DNA from 3 places in the Streptomyces sp. NPDC056486 genome. Region 2 is predicted to be linked to each of the others. Evidence: riboswitches for the same ligand, from Rfam matches in the RefSeq annotation. Region 2 holds a riboswitch; each other region holds the start of a gene.
What was found. A riboswitch is a leader RNA that binds a small molecule or an ion and turns the genes downstream of it on or off. The one in region 2 is predicted to bind thiamine pyrophosphate.
Positions count from the first base shown of each region.

Region 1 (5,224 bases), on a different contig from region 2:
AACCGAGTGCGCCTTGCCTGCCTTGTACGGCGACCTGGCCGACTGGACGTAGTTCAGGCCGCGCTTGTCGGGCCGTGAGCTCGGTCTCCTCGATACGCGGGTGCGGAGCTAGGCCGATGCGAGGCGGCGGCGGACCGCCTCGCCGCTCGCGTTGATGAACTTGGGTATGGCCTTGTGATGTCGGGTCCAAAGCCTGGTGTACGCGTCATCGTCCACGCGGCCCTGCCTCCAGTAGCTCCCCAGCTCCTTTCCTGCCGTGTCCAACTCATCGAGTGCCGCGAGCAAGGCGGCGTCCCGAGTGAGGATCCGTAGCCGAACAGAAGCCAGCACGTGGGCGGGGAGGTCGTAGCCACTGACGCGGCCCTCCATGCCGAGGACCCGCTCCTCCCAGATCCGATCCTCGAAGTCCGTCACAGAGGAGGCGATCAAGGCGCACTGTTCCATGAGCAACTCCGACAGACGCGCCTTGTCCTCAGCGCGTTTTGCGAGGCGCTGTCCCAGGAGCGCGATGGCAGCGCCGACGATGGTCGCGAGCAGTGTCCCCCAGGCGTTCATAGCCGGCATTTTCCCAGTGCCGGTACGCGGTGCGTGAGAAAACCGCGACCATCCGCCCGTCCGGCGACGGGGACTACGAGCTGGCGATCTCTCGCCGGAGTTGCTGGAGCGAGAGCATTGGCGAGCTCTACGGTGTCGTCGGCGCACAGTAGGTACAGGGTTGAGCGCGCTTCCTGCATCCGCCCCGCCAGCTCGTTGTCCCCGGGCAGGACGGTCTCCACGGTCAGCTCCCCCCGGCGTACAAGCGACGACAGGTTACAGAAGCCTCGCTCATGACGTGTGCCCTTCCTCGCGTGCGCAGGCCAGGCGGCGAAGCTCCACCCGGGCCGCCGGTGACCTGCCCGCTTCGGTGGACCAGTACGGGTGCCACATCAGGCGAGTGGAGAGCTGCTGCAGAGTGCGGCGCAGCCTCGCGGGGTGAACCGGTCGCGGAGCGGACAGTGCCTCGTACGTGCGGGTCCAGGCGGTCTGGAGCTCGATCAGGTCGTTGGGGAAGGGGGTCGGCGCCATGAAGCTGATTAGGTCACGTGTTCGAATACTTGCGCAAGTGAGCCGCATGCCGGGCCAGCGGCGACCGTCACCGACAGGCGGTGGCCCGGTCGGGCCCCAACCGTCTGCGACACTGGAAGAACCATGCCTGTACCCGGAGAACTCACCTTCGTCGCGCCCCGCGGAGCCAAGAAGCCGCCGCGGCATCTCGCCGACCTCACGCCCGCCGAGCGCAAGGAAGCCGTCGCAGCTGTCGGCGAGAAACCGTTTCGCGCCAAGCAGCTCTCGCAGCACTACTTCGCGCGGTACGCGCACGACCCGGAGCAGTGGACCGACATCCCCGCCGGTTCGCGCGCCAAGCTGCAAGAGGCGCTGCTTCCCGAGTTGATGTCCGTGGTGCGGCACATCAGCTGTGACGACGACACCACCCGCAAGACGCTGTGGCGCCTTTTCGACGGGACGCTCGTCGAGTCCGTGCTCATGCGCTATCCGGACCGCGTGACGATGTGTATCTCGTCGCAGGCCGGGTGCGGGATGAACTGCCCGTTCTGCGCGACGGGGCAGGCCGGTCTCGACCGGAATCTGACGACCGCCGAGATCGTGCACCAGATCGTCGATGGGATGCGGGCGCTCAGGGATGGGGAGATTCCGGGCGGGCCCGCACGGCTTTCCAACATCGTCTTCATGGGGATGGGCGAGCCGCTCGCCAACTACAACCGCGTGTCCGGTGCCATTCGTAGGCTCACGGATCCCGAGCCCGATGGTGTCGGTCTTTCGCAGCGTGGGATCACCGTGTCGACCGTTGGTCTGGTCCCCGCCATTCATCGGTTCGCCGACGAGGGCTTCAAGTGCCGCCTCGCCATCTCGCTGCACGCGCCCGACGACGAGCTGCGCGACACCCTCGTACCCGTCAATACGCGGTGGAACGTGCGGGAGGTCCTTGAGGCGGGCTGGGAGTACGCGGCCAAGTCCGGGCGCCGGCTCTCCATCGAGTACGCGCTGATCCGGGACATCAACGACCAGGCGTGGCGCGGTGACCGGCTCGGGCGGCTGCTCAAGAACAAGCCCGTGCACGTGAACCTGATCCCGCTGAACCCGACGCCGGGCTCGAAGTGGACCGCATCGCGGCCGGAGGACGAGAAGGCCTTCGTGGACGCCATTGCCGCTCATGGGGTGCCTGTCACGGTTCGTGACACCCGTGGTCAGGAGATCGACGGGGCGTGCGGTCAGCTCGCCGCGTCCGAGCGTTAGTCTGGCCGGAACACATCTTCATATTCCGACAGGGGAGCGCCACAGCGCTGAGAGTGCGGCACCAAGGACAGGTTGGCCGCAGACCCTCTGAACCTTGCCCGGGTCATTCCGGGTAGGAAGTTCGGACATCACTCAAGCTGTTGCGCCCTGCCCGCAGCCCCTTCAAGGCTGTGGGCAGGGCCGCGTCTCTTCCTGGTCACTCCAGGAGGAATCAATTCAGTGAGCATCACCAAAGTCAGCACCACCAAGGTGAGGACCACTAAGAAGGTCACCGTCACCGCCGTTGCGGTCGGCCTCTCGCTCGTCGCACTCTCCGCCTGCGGCAGCTCGTCGGGCAGCGGTGACAAGGCCGATTCCAAGAGCGTCACGCTTGTCAGTCATGACTCCTTCAACGTCTCGAAGGACGTACTGAAGGCGTTCGAGAAGAGCTCCGGCTACAAGGTCAACGTCCTCAAGGACGGCGACGCGGGTGCCGCCGTGAACAAGGCGATCCTGTCCAAGGACAACCCGCAGGGGGATGTCTTCTTCGGTGTCGACAACACGCTTCTCTCTCGCGCGCTGGACAACGATCTCTTCCAGTCGTACGAGGCCAAGGGCTCGGATCAGGTTCTTTCGCAGTTCCGCGTCGATCAGAGCAAGCATCGGGTCACGCCCGTCGACAGCGGCGACATCTGCGTCAACTACGACAAGAAGTACTTCGCCGACAAGAAGCTCGCGCCGCCGAAGTCCTTTGCCGACCTGGCCAAGCCCGCCTACAAGAACCTGCTCGTGACCGAGAACGCCTCGACCTCCTCTCCCGGGCTCGGGTTCCTGCTCGGCACCGCCGCCCAGTACGGCGATGGAGGCTGGGAGGGGTACTGGAAGAAGCTCAAGGCCAACGGGGTCAAGGTCGTCGACGGCTGGGAGCAGGCCTACAACGAGGAGTTCTCCGGGTCCGCCGGAGGCAAGAAGGCCAAGGGGGAACGGCCGCTCGTCGTCTCGTACGCCTCGTCGCCGCCCGTCGAGGTGCTCTACGCGAAGCCGCAGCCCAAGGAGGCGCCGACCGGCGTCGCGACCGGCACCTGCTTCCGGCAGGTCGAGTACGCGGGCCTGCTCAGCAACGCCAAGAACGAGAAGGGCGGCAAGGCGCTGCTCGACTTCCTGATCAGCACCAAGTTCCAGGACGACATGCCGCTGAACATGTTCGTGAACCCGGTGCGGGAGACCGCCGAGCTGCCCGAGCTGTTCGTCAAGCACGGCGTGAAGATCGACAAGCCGGAGACCCTGGCACCGAAGAAGATCGCCGACAATCGCGAGCAGTGGGTCAAGTCGTGGACCTCGCTCGTACTGAAGTAAGCAAGCCCCGTAAGGGGCTCTCGCGCGGGAGCGCGGCTCGGCTCGGTCTGATGGCCGTGCCCGTCGCGTTCTTCGCGCTCTTCTTCGCCTATCCGGTCGCCGCGATCGTCGCGCGCGGCCTGAAGGTCGGAGGGGAGTGGCAGTTCGGGCGCGTTGTCGATGTCCTCGCGCAGTCCGATGTCCGGCACGTGCTCTGGTTCACCACCTGGCAGGCGCTCGCGTCGACCGCGCTCACGCTGCTCATCGCGCTCCCCGGCGCGTACGTCTTCGCGCGCTTCGAGTTCAGGGGCAAGCAGGTTCTGCGGGCGGTCGTCACGGTGCCGTTCGTGCTGCCGACGGTCGTCGTCGGGACCGCGTTCCTCGCGCTGCTCGGGCGGGGTGGTCTTCTTGATGAAATGTGGGGCGTGCGGCTCGACACGACCGTGTGGGCGATTCTGCTCGCGCACGTCTTCTTCAACTATGCGGTCGTCGTACGGACCGTCGGCGGGCTCTGGTCGCAGCTCGACCCGCGTCAGGAGGAAGCCGCGCGGATGCTCGGCGCCTCGCGGTGGCGGGCATGGCGGACGGTGACGCTGCCCGCCCTCGGGCCTGCGGTCGCCGCGGCGTCCCTCATGGTCTTTCTGTTCACGTTCACCTCCTTCGGCGTCGTGCAGATCCTCGGCGGGCCCGCGTACTCGACCCTCGAAGTCGAGATCTACCGGCAGACCGCCCAACTCCTCGACCTGTCGACGGCCGCCGTCCTGACGATCGTGCAGTTCGCGGCGGTGGGCGTGATCCTCGCCGTGCACGCGTGGACCGTGCGCAGGCGCGAAACCGCGCTGAAGCTGGTCGACGCATCCGCTGTGGCGCGGCGGCCGCGCGGCACGGGGCAGTGGGCGCTGCTCGGCGGGGTCATGGTCACGATCGCTGTGCTGATACTGCTGCCGCTCGGGGTCTTGATCGAGCGCTCGCTGAGCGGGCCCGATGGCTACGGCTTCACCTACTTCAAGGAGCTGACGTCGGCGGAAGGCGGGGCGTTCCTCGTACCGCCGATCGAAGCGGTCTGGAATTCGCTCCAGTACGCGCTCGCCGCCACCGCCATCGCCCTGGTGATCGGCGGGCTCGCGGCGGCGGCGCTCACCCGGAAGGCTGGTCGCCTGGTGCGCGGTTTCGACGCGCTCCTGATGCTGCCGCTCGGGGTCTCCGCGGTGACCGTCGGCTTCGGGTTCCTGATCACGCTGGACAAGCCGCCCCTGGACCTGCGGTCCACGTGGATCCTGGTGCCGCTCGCGCAGGCCCTGGTGGGCGTGCCCTTCGTCGTACGCACCATGCTTCCCGTCCTGCGCGCGGTGGACGGACGCCTGCGCGAGGCGGCGGCCGTGCTCGGGGCGTCGCCGCTGCGGGCGTGGCGGGAGGTCGACCTGCCGATGGTGCGGCGTGCGCTGCTCATCGCCGCCGGGTTCGCGTTCGCCGTGTCCCTGGGGGAGTTCGGCGCGACCGTGTTCATCGCGCGGCCGGACAACCCGACGCTTCCGGTCGCCGTGGCACGGCTCCTGGGGCGGGCGGGTGAGCTCAACTACGGCCAGGCGATGGCACTTTCGACGATCTTGATGGT
Region 1 covers NZ_JBHTSF010000033.1:5,215-10,438, reverse strand. The annotation lists gene ACFQ7F_RS15880 (hypothetical protein) at 109-555, opposite strand; partial or broken gene ACFQ7F_RS15875 (hypothetical protein) at 552-761, opposite strand; gene ACFQ7F_RS15870 (hypothetical protein) at 826-1,065, opposite strand; gene rlmN (23S rRNA (adenine(2503)-C(2))-methyltransferase RlmN) at 1,189-2,295, shown strand; TPP riboswitch at 2,316-2,432, shown strand; gene ACFQ7F_RS15860 (thiamine ABC transporter substrate binding subunit) at 2,515-3,630, shown strand; gene ACFQ7F_RS15855 (ABC transporter permease) at 3,606-5,224, shown strand, end outside.
Region 1: linked by a shared signal. The riboswitch ahead of ACFQ7F_RS15860 (thiamine ABC transporter substrate binding subunit) and the one ahead of thiO (glycine oxidase ThiO) in region 2 are both predicted to bind thiamine pyrophosphate.

Region 2 (5,224 bases):
GCCGGTCAGCATTTCGTAGAGCACGACCCCGCACGCGTACACATCCACGCGCGTGTCGGCCGTGCCGTGCTCTATCTGCTCAGGGGCGAGGTAGGAGACGGTCCCCAGGATCGTGCCGGTCGTGTTCGTGACGGTGTCCACCGCGCGCACGAGCCCGAAGTCGGCGACCTTGACCCGGCCGTCATCCCCTATGAGGACGTTCTCCGGCTTCATGTCGCGGTGCACGAACCCCGCGCGGTGCGCGGCGCCGAGCGCGGCGAGGACCGGCTCCAGGATGTCGAGGGCCGCGCGCGGCTGCAGGGCGCCCCGCTCGCGGAGCACGTCACGCAGGGTGCAGCCCGCGATGTACTCCATCGCCAGATAGACGTACGCACCGTCGGCGCCCTGGTCGTACACCCCCACCACGTTCGGGTGGGAGAGCCGGGCGATCGACTTGGCCTCGCGGATGAAGCGGTCGACGAACGAGACGTCGGCGGCCAGCGTCGGGTGCATCACCTTGAGCGCGAGCACGCGGTCGAGGCGGGTGTCCACGGCCCGGTAGACCGTGGCCATCCCGCCGACCGCGATCCGCCCGTCCACGCGATAGCGGCCGTCGAGCACCTGCCCGACGAGCGGGTCCTGAAGGGTCGTGTCCACGAAGGGAGTCTACGAGCCACCGCTGACACCGTTGCCCGCCCGGTCGTGCTCGGGCCCCGACTGCAGCCGACCTGTAACAGGCGGGCGGCACTCGCGTGCGCCACTCAGAACGCGGGCCGCTCCGGATCGAGCCGGGCCATGCCCTGCGCGGGCGACGACGCCTCGGCGAAGTGCCGACGTGGGATCCGCCCCGCCCGGTACGCGAGCCGCCCCGCCTCGACCCCGTGCCGCATGCCCTCGGCCATGAGGACCGGCTCCTGAGCCCGTGTAACGGCGGAGGCGAGCATCACACCCGCACACCCCAGCTCCATCGCGAGCGCCGCGTCGGACGCCGTTCCCGCCCCCGCGTCCAGAATCACCGGCACGCCCGCGCGTTCGACGATCAGCTGGAAGTTGTGCGGGTTGCGGATGCCGAGTCCGGAGCCGATGGGGGAGCCGAGTGGCATGATCGCCGCGCAGCCCACGTCCTCCAGCTTCCGGGCGAGGACCGGGTCGTCGTTCGTGTATGGAAGGACCGTGAAGCCGTCGTCGACCAGGGTCTCGGCGGCGTCGATGAGCTCGATCGGGTCGGGGAGCAGTGTGCGCTCGTCCGCGATGACCTCCAGCTTGACCAGATCGGTGCCGAGCGCCTCCCGCGCAAGCCGGGCGGTCAGGACGGCCTCGCCCGCGGTGTAGCAGCCCGCCGTGTTCGGCAGGACCCGGATGCCGAGCCGGTCGAGCACGGAGAGCACCGAGCCCTGCACACCGGGATCGAGGCGGCGCATCGCGACCGTCGTCAGCTCCGTTCCGGAGGCGAAGAGGGAGCGTTCGAGGATGTCCAGGCTCGGCGCGCCGCCCGTACCCATGATCAGGCGTGAGGAAAGGGTGAGCCCGCCGATGACGAAGGGGTCGTCTGCCATGTCGGTTCAGCCTCCTTGGACGGCGGTGAGGACCTCTATGCGGTCCCCGTCGGTGAGCTCGGTGGTGGACCACCGCGCGCGCGGGACGACGGTTTCGTTGAGCGCGGCGGCGATACCGGACGGGGCCGCGGTGAGCTTGGCGACGAGGGCTTCGAGCGTGGTGCCCGCGGCCACATCGCGTGCTTCTCCGTTGACGGAGACGGCTGTAACGGCTGAGAGAGTCATGCGGGCTGCTCCATGAAGCGCTGCGTGAGGGGGTCGCCGGCAAAGCGCAGAGGGGTGAATCCCCGGGCCTCGTCGGGCAGTTCACCGGTGGTCAGGGCGTGCGCCATCACCTCACCGGTGACGGGTGTCAGAAGCACGCCGTTGCGGTAGTGGCCTGTGGCCAGCTGGAGACCGGGGAGAGCGGTCGGGCCGAGCAGCGGCGCGTTGTCGGGGGAGCCGGGGCGCAGGCCTGCGCGCGTCTCGGTCAGCGGTAGTTCCGTGATGCCCGGTACGAGCTCGTGGGCGTCCCGAAGCAGCTCGTACACGCCGCCCGCGGTGACCGTCGTGTCCCAGCCGAGCTCCTCGCTCGTCGCGCCGACGACGAGCTCGCCGTTCTCGCGCGGCACCAGATAGACATGGCTGCCGCGCACGACGGCGCGCACGGTGCGGCTCAGGAACGGCGCGTACCGCTGAGGCACCGTGAGCCGGAGGACCTGCCCCTTCACGGGGCGCACGGGCGGCAGCACGCCCTCCGGGACGCCGGCGAGGCGCCCGCTGAGGCTGCCGGCGGCGAGCACGGTCTGTCCGGCCTCCAGGGCGGTCCCGTCGGCGAGGACGACTCCGGTGGCCCGGTCCCGTTCGACGGTGAGGCGCTCCGCCCACGCACGGTGGAAGATCACGCCCGCCCGTTCGCAGGCCACGAGGAGCGCCGCTGCGAGCCTGCGCGGGTCGATCTGGTGGTCGCCGTCGACGCGGAGGCCGCCGCGGACCCCCGGTGCGAGCATCGGTTCGAGGCGGCGGCACTCGCGCCCGCTCAGCCACTCCGACGTGAGCCCGGAACGCTCCTGGAGGGCGTGCAGCTCACGCAGGTGGGCGCGGTCGTCGGAGTCGAGGGCGACGGCGAGCGTGCCGCACGCGCGGTAGCCGAGATCGCGGTCGCTCGCCTCGGCGAGCTCCGCCGCGAACTCCGGGTAGCGCTGCGCGGAGGCCAGATTCAGGCCGAGCAGCGTCTGCTCGCCGTAGTGCAGCTCGGTGACGGCGGCCAGCATGCCCGCGGCGACCTGCGCCGCGCCGCCGCCGGGCTCGGGGTCCACGACCGCGGTGGACAGACCGCGCTGCGCCGCCCGCCAGGCCGTGACCAGGCCGATGATGCCGCCCCCGACGACAGCGACATCGGTCGCCTCGTGGGGTGATGTACGTGGATGCATGGGTGTCCAGCCCCTCCCTTCGCCGGCATGACCCGGATCAGGTTCGTACGGTCGGAGGCCGTCCCAGCCTCCCTCTCAGCCCGGTACGTCCGGGCTCCCGCGAGTGTTCTGCCCTGCACCCTAGTCCCTGGTGTCCGAGGGCAGTAGGGGAGCTGTCCGGGTATGCACCGTGACGGTGTGTCATAGATCTCCTCGTAGCGCTCTGCGGGGCGCGTCACCCGCCGCCCTACAGTGATCGGGTGAGCGAGCAGCGGAGGCAGGCAGAGCGGCGCGTCGTCATCGTCGGCGCGGGGATGGCCGGGGTGCAGACCGCCGTGGCCCTGCGCGAACAGGGGTTCGCCGGTGCGGTCACCCTGATCGGCGCGGAACCCCACCAGCCGTACGACAGGCCGCCGCTGTCCAAGGCCGTGCTGCTGGGCAAGGCGGAGGGCTCCGCCTTCGACATCGACTTCGAGGCGCTCGGCATCGAGCTGAGTCTGGGCCACGAGGTCACGGGCGTGCGCCCGGCGGACCACGAACTGGACACCTCGTCGGGTCCGGTGCCCTACGACACCCTGGTCATCGCCACCGGCGCCGAGCCGATCCTGCTGCCAGGCACTTCCGGAGTTCCCGGCGTCCACCTGCTGCGCACCCTCGACGACGCCGAGCGGCTGCGGCCCGTGCTCGCCGAGCAGCACCGCGTCGTGGTCGTCGGCGCGGGCTGGATCGGCGCCGAGTTCGTGACCGCGGCGCGCGAGGCGGGCTGCTCGGTCACCGTCGTCGAAGCCGCCGAACGGCCGCTGGCGGGGGCCCTGCCCGCGGCGGTCGCGGCGCCGATGACCTCCTGGTACGCCGACGCGGGGGCCGAACTGCGCACCCACGCGCGCGTGGACCGCGTCGAGCCCGGCAGCGTCCTGCTGGCCGACGGCACCCGGCTGCCCGCGGACACGGTCGTCGTCGGCATCGGCGCACGCCCCGCCACGGGCTGGCTCGTGGACTCGGGCATCACCCTGGGCGCCCACCGGGAGATCGTCGCCGACGACCACCTGCGGACATCGGAACCCGATGTGTACGCGGTCGGCGACTGCTCCTCCTTCCCTTCGGGAAGGTATGGCGAGCGCCTTCTCGTCCACCACTGGGACAACGCCCTCCAGGGCCCGCGCACGGTGGCCGCGAACATCATCGGCGAGACCCCTTCGGCGTACGACCCCGTCCCGTACTTCTGGTCCGAGCAGTTCGGCCGCTTCGTCCAGTTCGCCGGGCACCACGCCTCGGCCGACGAGCTGGTGTGGCGCGGCGATCCATCGAGTGCGGCCTGGACGGTGTGCTGGCTCCGGCGGGGCGCCCTGGTGGCCGTCCTCGCGGTGGGCCGCCCGAGGGACCTCGCGCAGGGCCGCAAACTGATCGAGGCGGGCGCCCGTCTCTCCCCTGATCTTGCGTCGGATCCCGCGGTGCCGCTGAAGAAGGCAGTGCTGCCGTAAGCGCTGCCACAGCCGGAGGGGGACCGCTGCCCGGCCGCTGTCGGTGCCCGGAGATACGCTTGTCCGTGTGACCGAGATTGACGCAAAGACTGATGCTCTCGTCCCCGAGTGGCTCCACCTCCCCGACATCGCAGAAATGCTCGACGTCGAGGTGACGCGTGTGCGCCAGCTGGTCAAGGAGGGCCAGCTGATCGCCGTGCGCCGTGGTGAGAACCGCGCGCTCGCGGTGCCCGCCGCCTTCATCGACGGCGACAAGATCGTCAAGGGCCTCACAGGCACCCTGACGCTCCTGAGGGACGACGGCTTCTCCGACCGAGAAATGCTGGAGTGGCTCTTCACTCCCGACGAGACCCTGCCCGGCACCCCCGCGCAGGCTCTGAGCGAGAATCGCGGCACGGAGGTGAAGCGCCGCGCCCAGGCGCTCGCCGTCTGACCGATCGACACGGAAAACCGTTGCGTGCGGGCCGCGTGATCCCCCGGGGGACACGCGGCCCGTAGGCCACCGACACCCCGGGGGGACCTCTTCATGGCCACCAAGCCTGCCCGCGAGCAGCTCGCCGACGCCCGCCTCTACCTGTGTGTGGACGCCCGCAAGCGCCAGGGAGACCTCCCGGAGTTCCTCGACGCCGTCCTCGGCGGCGGCGTCGACATCGTGCAGCTGCGGGACAAGGGCATGGAGGCGGCCGAGGAGCTCGAACACCTCCAGGTCTTCGCCGACGCCGCCCGCAGGCACGGCAAGCTCCTCGCGGTGAACGACCGCGCGGACGTCGCGCACGCCATCGGCGCCGACGTCCTGCACCTCGGCCAGGGCGACCTG
Region 2 covers NZ_JBHTSF010000030.1:66,961-72,184, forward strand. The annotation lists gene pknB (Stk1 family PASTA domain-containing Ser/Thr kinase) at 1-636, opposite strand, end outside; gene ACFQ7F_RS15165 (thiazole synthase) at 741-1,535, opposite strand; gene thiS (sulfur carrier protein ThiS) at 1,542-1,760, opposite strand; gene thiO (glycine oxidase ThiO) at 1,757-2,947, opposite strand; TPP riboswitch at 2,945-3,058, opposite strand; gene ACFQ7F_RS15180 (NAD(P)/FAD-dependent oxidoreductase) at 3,241-4,407, shown strand; gene ACFQ7F_RS15185 (Rv2175c family DNA-binding protein) at 4,475-4,840, shown strand; gene thiE (thiamine phosphate synthase) at 4,934-5,224, shown strand, end outside.

Region 3 (5,224 bases), on a different contig from region 2:
ATCACTCCAGGGGTTCGTGACCGTCCCTGCCGCACCATTTGGGCGGCGGGGTCGCGAGAGGCGATTGCGGAACCTAAGAGCCCCGGATTGACGGTGCATCAACAACCGATGAAGTGGAAACGTCTGCTGTCGGCCTATTGCGCCGCCCCCTTTGCCCGAACCTGCCGCCTCGCCGGTGGGCGACGACCGGCCTGGTCGACCTTGACGACGGCACGGCTGCTCTCGGTGCCCCGCGCGTACCTCGACGCGGCCGCACGCACCTTCGCGGGCGACGGCGGGATCGCCGTCGGCAGGGACGACGAACCCCGTCTTGAACTCGACCGGCCCTGCTGGTTGCGCGCCCGGGAGTCGATCACGGACGCCGTCCCGGCCGCCGCCACACCCGAGCGCCACGTGCCGGTTGAGGACGCGAGAGCGGTTTCCTCGTTCACCGTGCTCCGTTCCGTGCGGGCGGCGGTGCGCGGCGAGTTCAGGCCAGCCGTACACCAGAATTGGTCCAGACCTTGACAGGTTCAGACCATTTCGCTTGAGTCTCCGACACCCCCATGGCGGCGTGGAACCCGCCTCCAGCCCGCCTGATAGGAGATGTCGCGTGATCAAACGTCTCATCAGTTTCGCAGCAGCGTTAGGTGCGCTCTGCGCCATGATCGTCCTTGGCCCGGCCGCCACCACGGCGTCCGCCGCCGCGTGCGCAACCCCCTGGAACTCCTCCTCCGTCTACACGGGCGGCAACAGCGCCTCGTACAACGGGCACAACTGGACCGCCAAGTGGTGGACCCAGAACGAGACGCCGGGCCGCACCGACGTCTGGGCGGACGCGGGCACCTGCGGCGGTGGCACCGATCCGGGCAACCCCAACCCGTCAGGATTCGTGGTCAGCGAGGCGCAGTTCAACCAGATGTTCCCGAGCCGGAACTCGTTCTACACATACAAGGGCCTGACCGACGCACTCAAGGCGTACCCGGCCTTCGCCAACACCGGCAGCGACACCATCAAGCGCCAGGAGGCAGCCGCGTTCCTCGCCAACGTCCACCACGAGACCGGCGGTCTGGTCCACATCGTCGAGCAGAACCAGGCCAACTACCCGCACTACTGCGACGCCAACCAGCCCTACGGCTGCCCCGCGGGACAGGCCGCGTACTACGGCCGCGGTCCGATCCAGCTCAGCTGGAACTTCAACTACAAGGCGGCGGGCGACGCGCTCGGCATCGATCTCCTGCGCAACCCCTACCTGGTGGAGCGCGACCCGGCGGTCGCCTGGAAGACCGGTCTTTGGTACTGGAACACGCAGTCGGGTCCGGGCACCATGACACCGCACAACGCCATGGTCAACAGCCGCGGTTTCGGTGAGACCATCCGCGCCATCAACGGCAGCCTGGAGTGCAACGGCGGCAACCCCGGCCAGGTCCAGAGCCGGGTCGACCGCTACAAGCAGTTCGCCCAGGTCCTCGGCACCACGCCGGGCTCCAACCTGAGCTGCTGACCCTTCCTTCTCCGCGCACGACGGCCGGGCGGACCTGATCCCGTATCAGATCCGCTCGGCTCCGCGCGTCGCGCCCTGCTCCGGTGGCAGCAGCCGGAACGGAACACCGGATGCCGGGCCCACTCGGCCGCGAACTCGGTGACACCCATTCCCCAGCACGCGCCAGGCGCCGCTCCCTCTCGCCGGGGCAGGCACGCAAGCACCGGTCCAGACGGTGGATGCGGTGTCGCAAGAAGTCCCGTACCCGGGCGCGGCCCTCCACCAGCCCGCTTGCGGCATCAGCCGATGCGGACAGGTCGGGCCCTTGCGGCCTGAGGATCCCCCGTCGGTTCCGCCAGCAAATCCGTGTCGTTTCGTGAGGTACCCGAGTGCGAACTTGCGTTCCCGAAGGAGGTACATTGCGTAGCGACCACCGCGGGAGCTCGGGAGTAGCCGGGCTGAGAGGGCGGACGGGACTTGCTCCCCTTTCGCCGACCGCATGAACCTGGACCGGGTAATGCCGGCGTAGGAAGAGTGTTGACGATGGATACTGCCTCCGTACCTGCCCGGCACGGCACTGCCGTTTCCCGTGATGCCGTGGCGGATGTGATCGCGTCTCTGCGGACCTCCGCACCCCTTGTGCACTGCCTGACCAACGTCGTGGTGTCGCCGTTCACCGCGAACGTGCTGCTCGCGGCGGGGGCTGCCCCCGCGATGGTGCACAGCGCGGAGGAGGCCGGAACGCTGGCCCGGGTGGCCGGGGGTGTCCTGGTCAACCTGGGAACGGTGACGTCCGTGACTGCGGCGGCGATGCGTGTCGCGGTGACAGAAGCGGCCGGGGCCGGGCGGCCGTGGGTGCTCGACCCGGTGGCGGTCGGCCCGCTGCCCTGGCGTACCGAGCTCGCCCACGAACTGCTGGAGAGCGCACCCCCGGCGGTCGTTCGCGGCAATGCTTCCGAAATCCTGGCACTCGACGGGGGCAGGGGTGGGCGCGGCGTGGACAGCACGGACGCCCCGGAGGCGGCGCTGGCCGCGGCGGGCGCGCTGGCCCGGCGCTACGGCTGCGCGGTCGCGGTGAGCGGTCCGGTGGACGTTCTCACGGACGGGACGCGAGTGGTGCGCCTGGCCAACGGGCACCCGCTGCTGACTCTGGTGACGGGAACGGGCTGCTCACTGGGCGCTCTGGTGGCCGCCTGCACAGCCGTCACCGGCGACGCGCTCCTTGCCGCCACTGCCGCGACCGGTCTGCTCACCGTGGCCGCGGAGGACGCCGCCACCCGCTCTGCGGGGCCCGGCACGTTCGCGGTCGCCCTGATCGACGCGTTGTACGAGCTCAGCCCTGAGCGGCTCGCTGAGGCTCTCAACCTGCACTGAGCATGCGCGTACCGCGGGGTCCTGCGTGAGCAGTGGCCTGGACGCCACCCGCTGCACAGTGCCCGCCCGCCCTGGGGCGCGCCCTCAACACCGAGTCTGGCTGCCCTGTCCCCCTCCCGCCCCGGTGAACAACTCAAGGTCCCTGCACGTCAGGGCCTGCCTTCCCCCGTACCTCCCGATGCGTTTCCCGCGCCCTTCCCCGGCTGGGAGCCAAGGACTCACCCATGCGACCTCCTCTGGACCTGTCCCTGTATCTCGTGACCGACACCAGGCTCTGCGGCCGCCGCGGTGTCGGCCCTACCGTTGCGGCGGCCGTCAAGGGCGGCGTAACCGCCGTCCAGTTGCGCGATCCGGACGCGGACGCCCGCACGCTGTTCTCACTCGGCCGGGCGATCCAGGCCGAACTCGCGGGCACTGGCGTCCCCTTGATCGTCAACGATCGCCTGGACGTGGCGGTCTGGTTGGACGCGGACGGCGTCCACCTCGGGCAGCGGGACGTCTGCCCCGAGAGCGCCCGGCGCCAGCTCGGTCCCCATGCGTACATCGGCCTGTCCGTCAGCCGTCCCGAGCAGCTGGCGCACGTGCCGGACACTGTCGACCACCTCGGTGTCGGTCCGGTGTTCCCGCAGTCCACCAAGCCAGACGCGGACGCCCCGCTCGGTCTGGGCGGCCTGGCCCGGATCGTCCGGGAGAGCCCGCTGCCCTGCGTGGCCATCGGCGGGATCGGCGTGTCCGAGGCCGCTGCGGTCATGGGAAGTGGCGCGGCCGGGATCGCCGTCGTCAGCGCGGTCTGCGGGCAGCCCGACCCCGAGGCCGCAGCCCATTTTCTCGTTCGCACCCTGCGACAGGAGATCCCCGCGTGACCAGCCCGCCCATCGCCCTGACCATCGCTGCCAGCGACCCCTCCGGCGGCGCCGGGATACAAGCCGACTTGAAGGCGTTCTCCGCCAACGGCGCCTACGGAACAGCAGTTCTGACCGCCCTGACCGCACAGAACACTCTGGGCGTCACCGGCATCCATGCCGTCCCCCCGGCGTTCGTCACCGAGCAGCTCGACACGCTGTTCGCCGACGTCCCGGTGGACGCCGTCAAGATCGGCATGCTGGCCGACGCCGCCATCGCCGCAGCCGTCGCAGAAGCCCTGGAGCGGCACCGCCCCCGGTGCGTCGTCCTCGACCCCGTCATGGTTTCGACCAGCGGCCACCGCCTCCTCGAGGCCGATGCGGTGACGGTACTGCGCGAGCGTCTCCTGCCTCTGGCCGACCTCATCACCCCCAACCTCCCCGAGGCCGGCGACCTCCTGGGCATCGCCGCCGCAAAGAACCGCGCAGAAGCCGTCGAGCAGGCCCACGCACTCCTCGAAACCGGCGCCAGGCGCGTCCTCCTCAAGGGCGGCCACCACACACATGACGCACAATCCGTGGACATCCTCGTCGACGCCACGCGCGCCACCGGCGCCTGTGCCGCGGGTGTCACCGAGCTGTCCGCACCTCGCGTCAACACGCGCAACACCCACGGCACCGGCTGCACCCTCTCCGCCGCGATAGCCGCCCTGCGCCCGCAGCACGACGACTGGCACACCACCGTCAGTGCCGCGAAGGCGTACCTGACCGGGGCCCTGCGCGCGGCCGACACCCTGCATATCGGCCGCGGCCACGGACCCGTCCACCACTTCCACCAGTACTGGAGCTGAGCCCCATGACCACAACGTTCTGCGACGAACTGTGGACGGCCACGGCCGAGATACGTGCGGCCATCGACAAGCTGCCGTTCGTCATTGCCCTCGGCGACGGCACCCTGGACCGGCAGAAGTTTGTCTACTACCTGGCCCAGGACGCCCACTACCTGCACGGCTACGCCCGCGCGCTGGCCAGCGCCGCCGCGAAGGCGGACCGGCCGCAGGACATCGCGTTCTTCGCGAAGTCCGCCCACGACGCCGTGGTCGTCGAGAGCTCCCTGCACGAGAGCAACGTCGTCGACATCGACGCCTGGACGCCCTCCCCCACCTGCACCGGATACACCTCCTACCTGCTCTCCGTGGCCCACACCCAGGGCTACCCGGAGCTGGCCGCCGCGGTCCTGCCCTGCTTCTGGATCTACGCCGAGGTGGGCCGGGCGCTCCTCGAGCGAGCCGGCGACCTCGCCACCCACCCCTACGGCGACTGGATCGGCACGTATGCCGACGAGGAGTTCGAAGCCGCCACCGAACGCGCCCGACAGATCGTCAACCGGCTTGCGGACCAGGCCGACCCGGCCACCCGCGCACGGATGCGTACGGTCTACACCACCGCGTCCACCTGGGAGTGGATGTTCTGGGACGCCGCCTGGCACATGGAGTCCTGGCCCGTCGGCGCCGCCCCTGCCCAGGTTTCGGAGCCCGCGAAGTGA
Region 3 covers NZ_JBHTSF010000178.1:10,141-15,364, reverse strand. The annotation lists gene ACFQ7F_RS39495 (hypothetical protein) at 109-507, shown strand; gene ACFQ7F_RS39490 (glycoside hydrolase family 19 protein) at 644-1,483, shown strand; TPP riboswitch at 1,888-2,012, shown strand; gene thiM (hydroxyethylthiazole kinase) at 2,060-2,836, shown strand; gene thiE (thiamine phosphate synthase) at 3,061-3,699, shown strand; gene thiD (bifunctional hydroxymethylpyrimidine kinase/phosphomethylpyrimidine kinase) at 3,696-4,529, shown strand; gene tenA (thiaminase II) at 4,535-5,224, shown strand; gene ACFQ7F_RS39465 (purine-cytosine permease family protein) at 5,221-5,224, shown strand, end outside.
Region 3: linked by a shared signal. The riboswitch ahead of thiM (hydroxyethylthiazole kinase) and the one ahead of thiO (glycine oxidase ThiO) in region 2 are both predicted to bind thiamine pyrophosphate.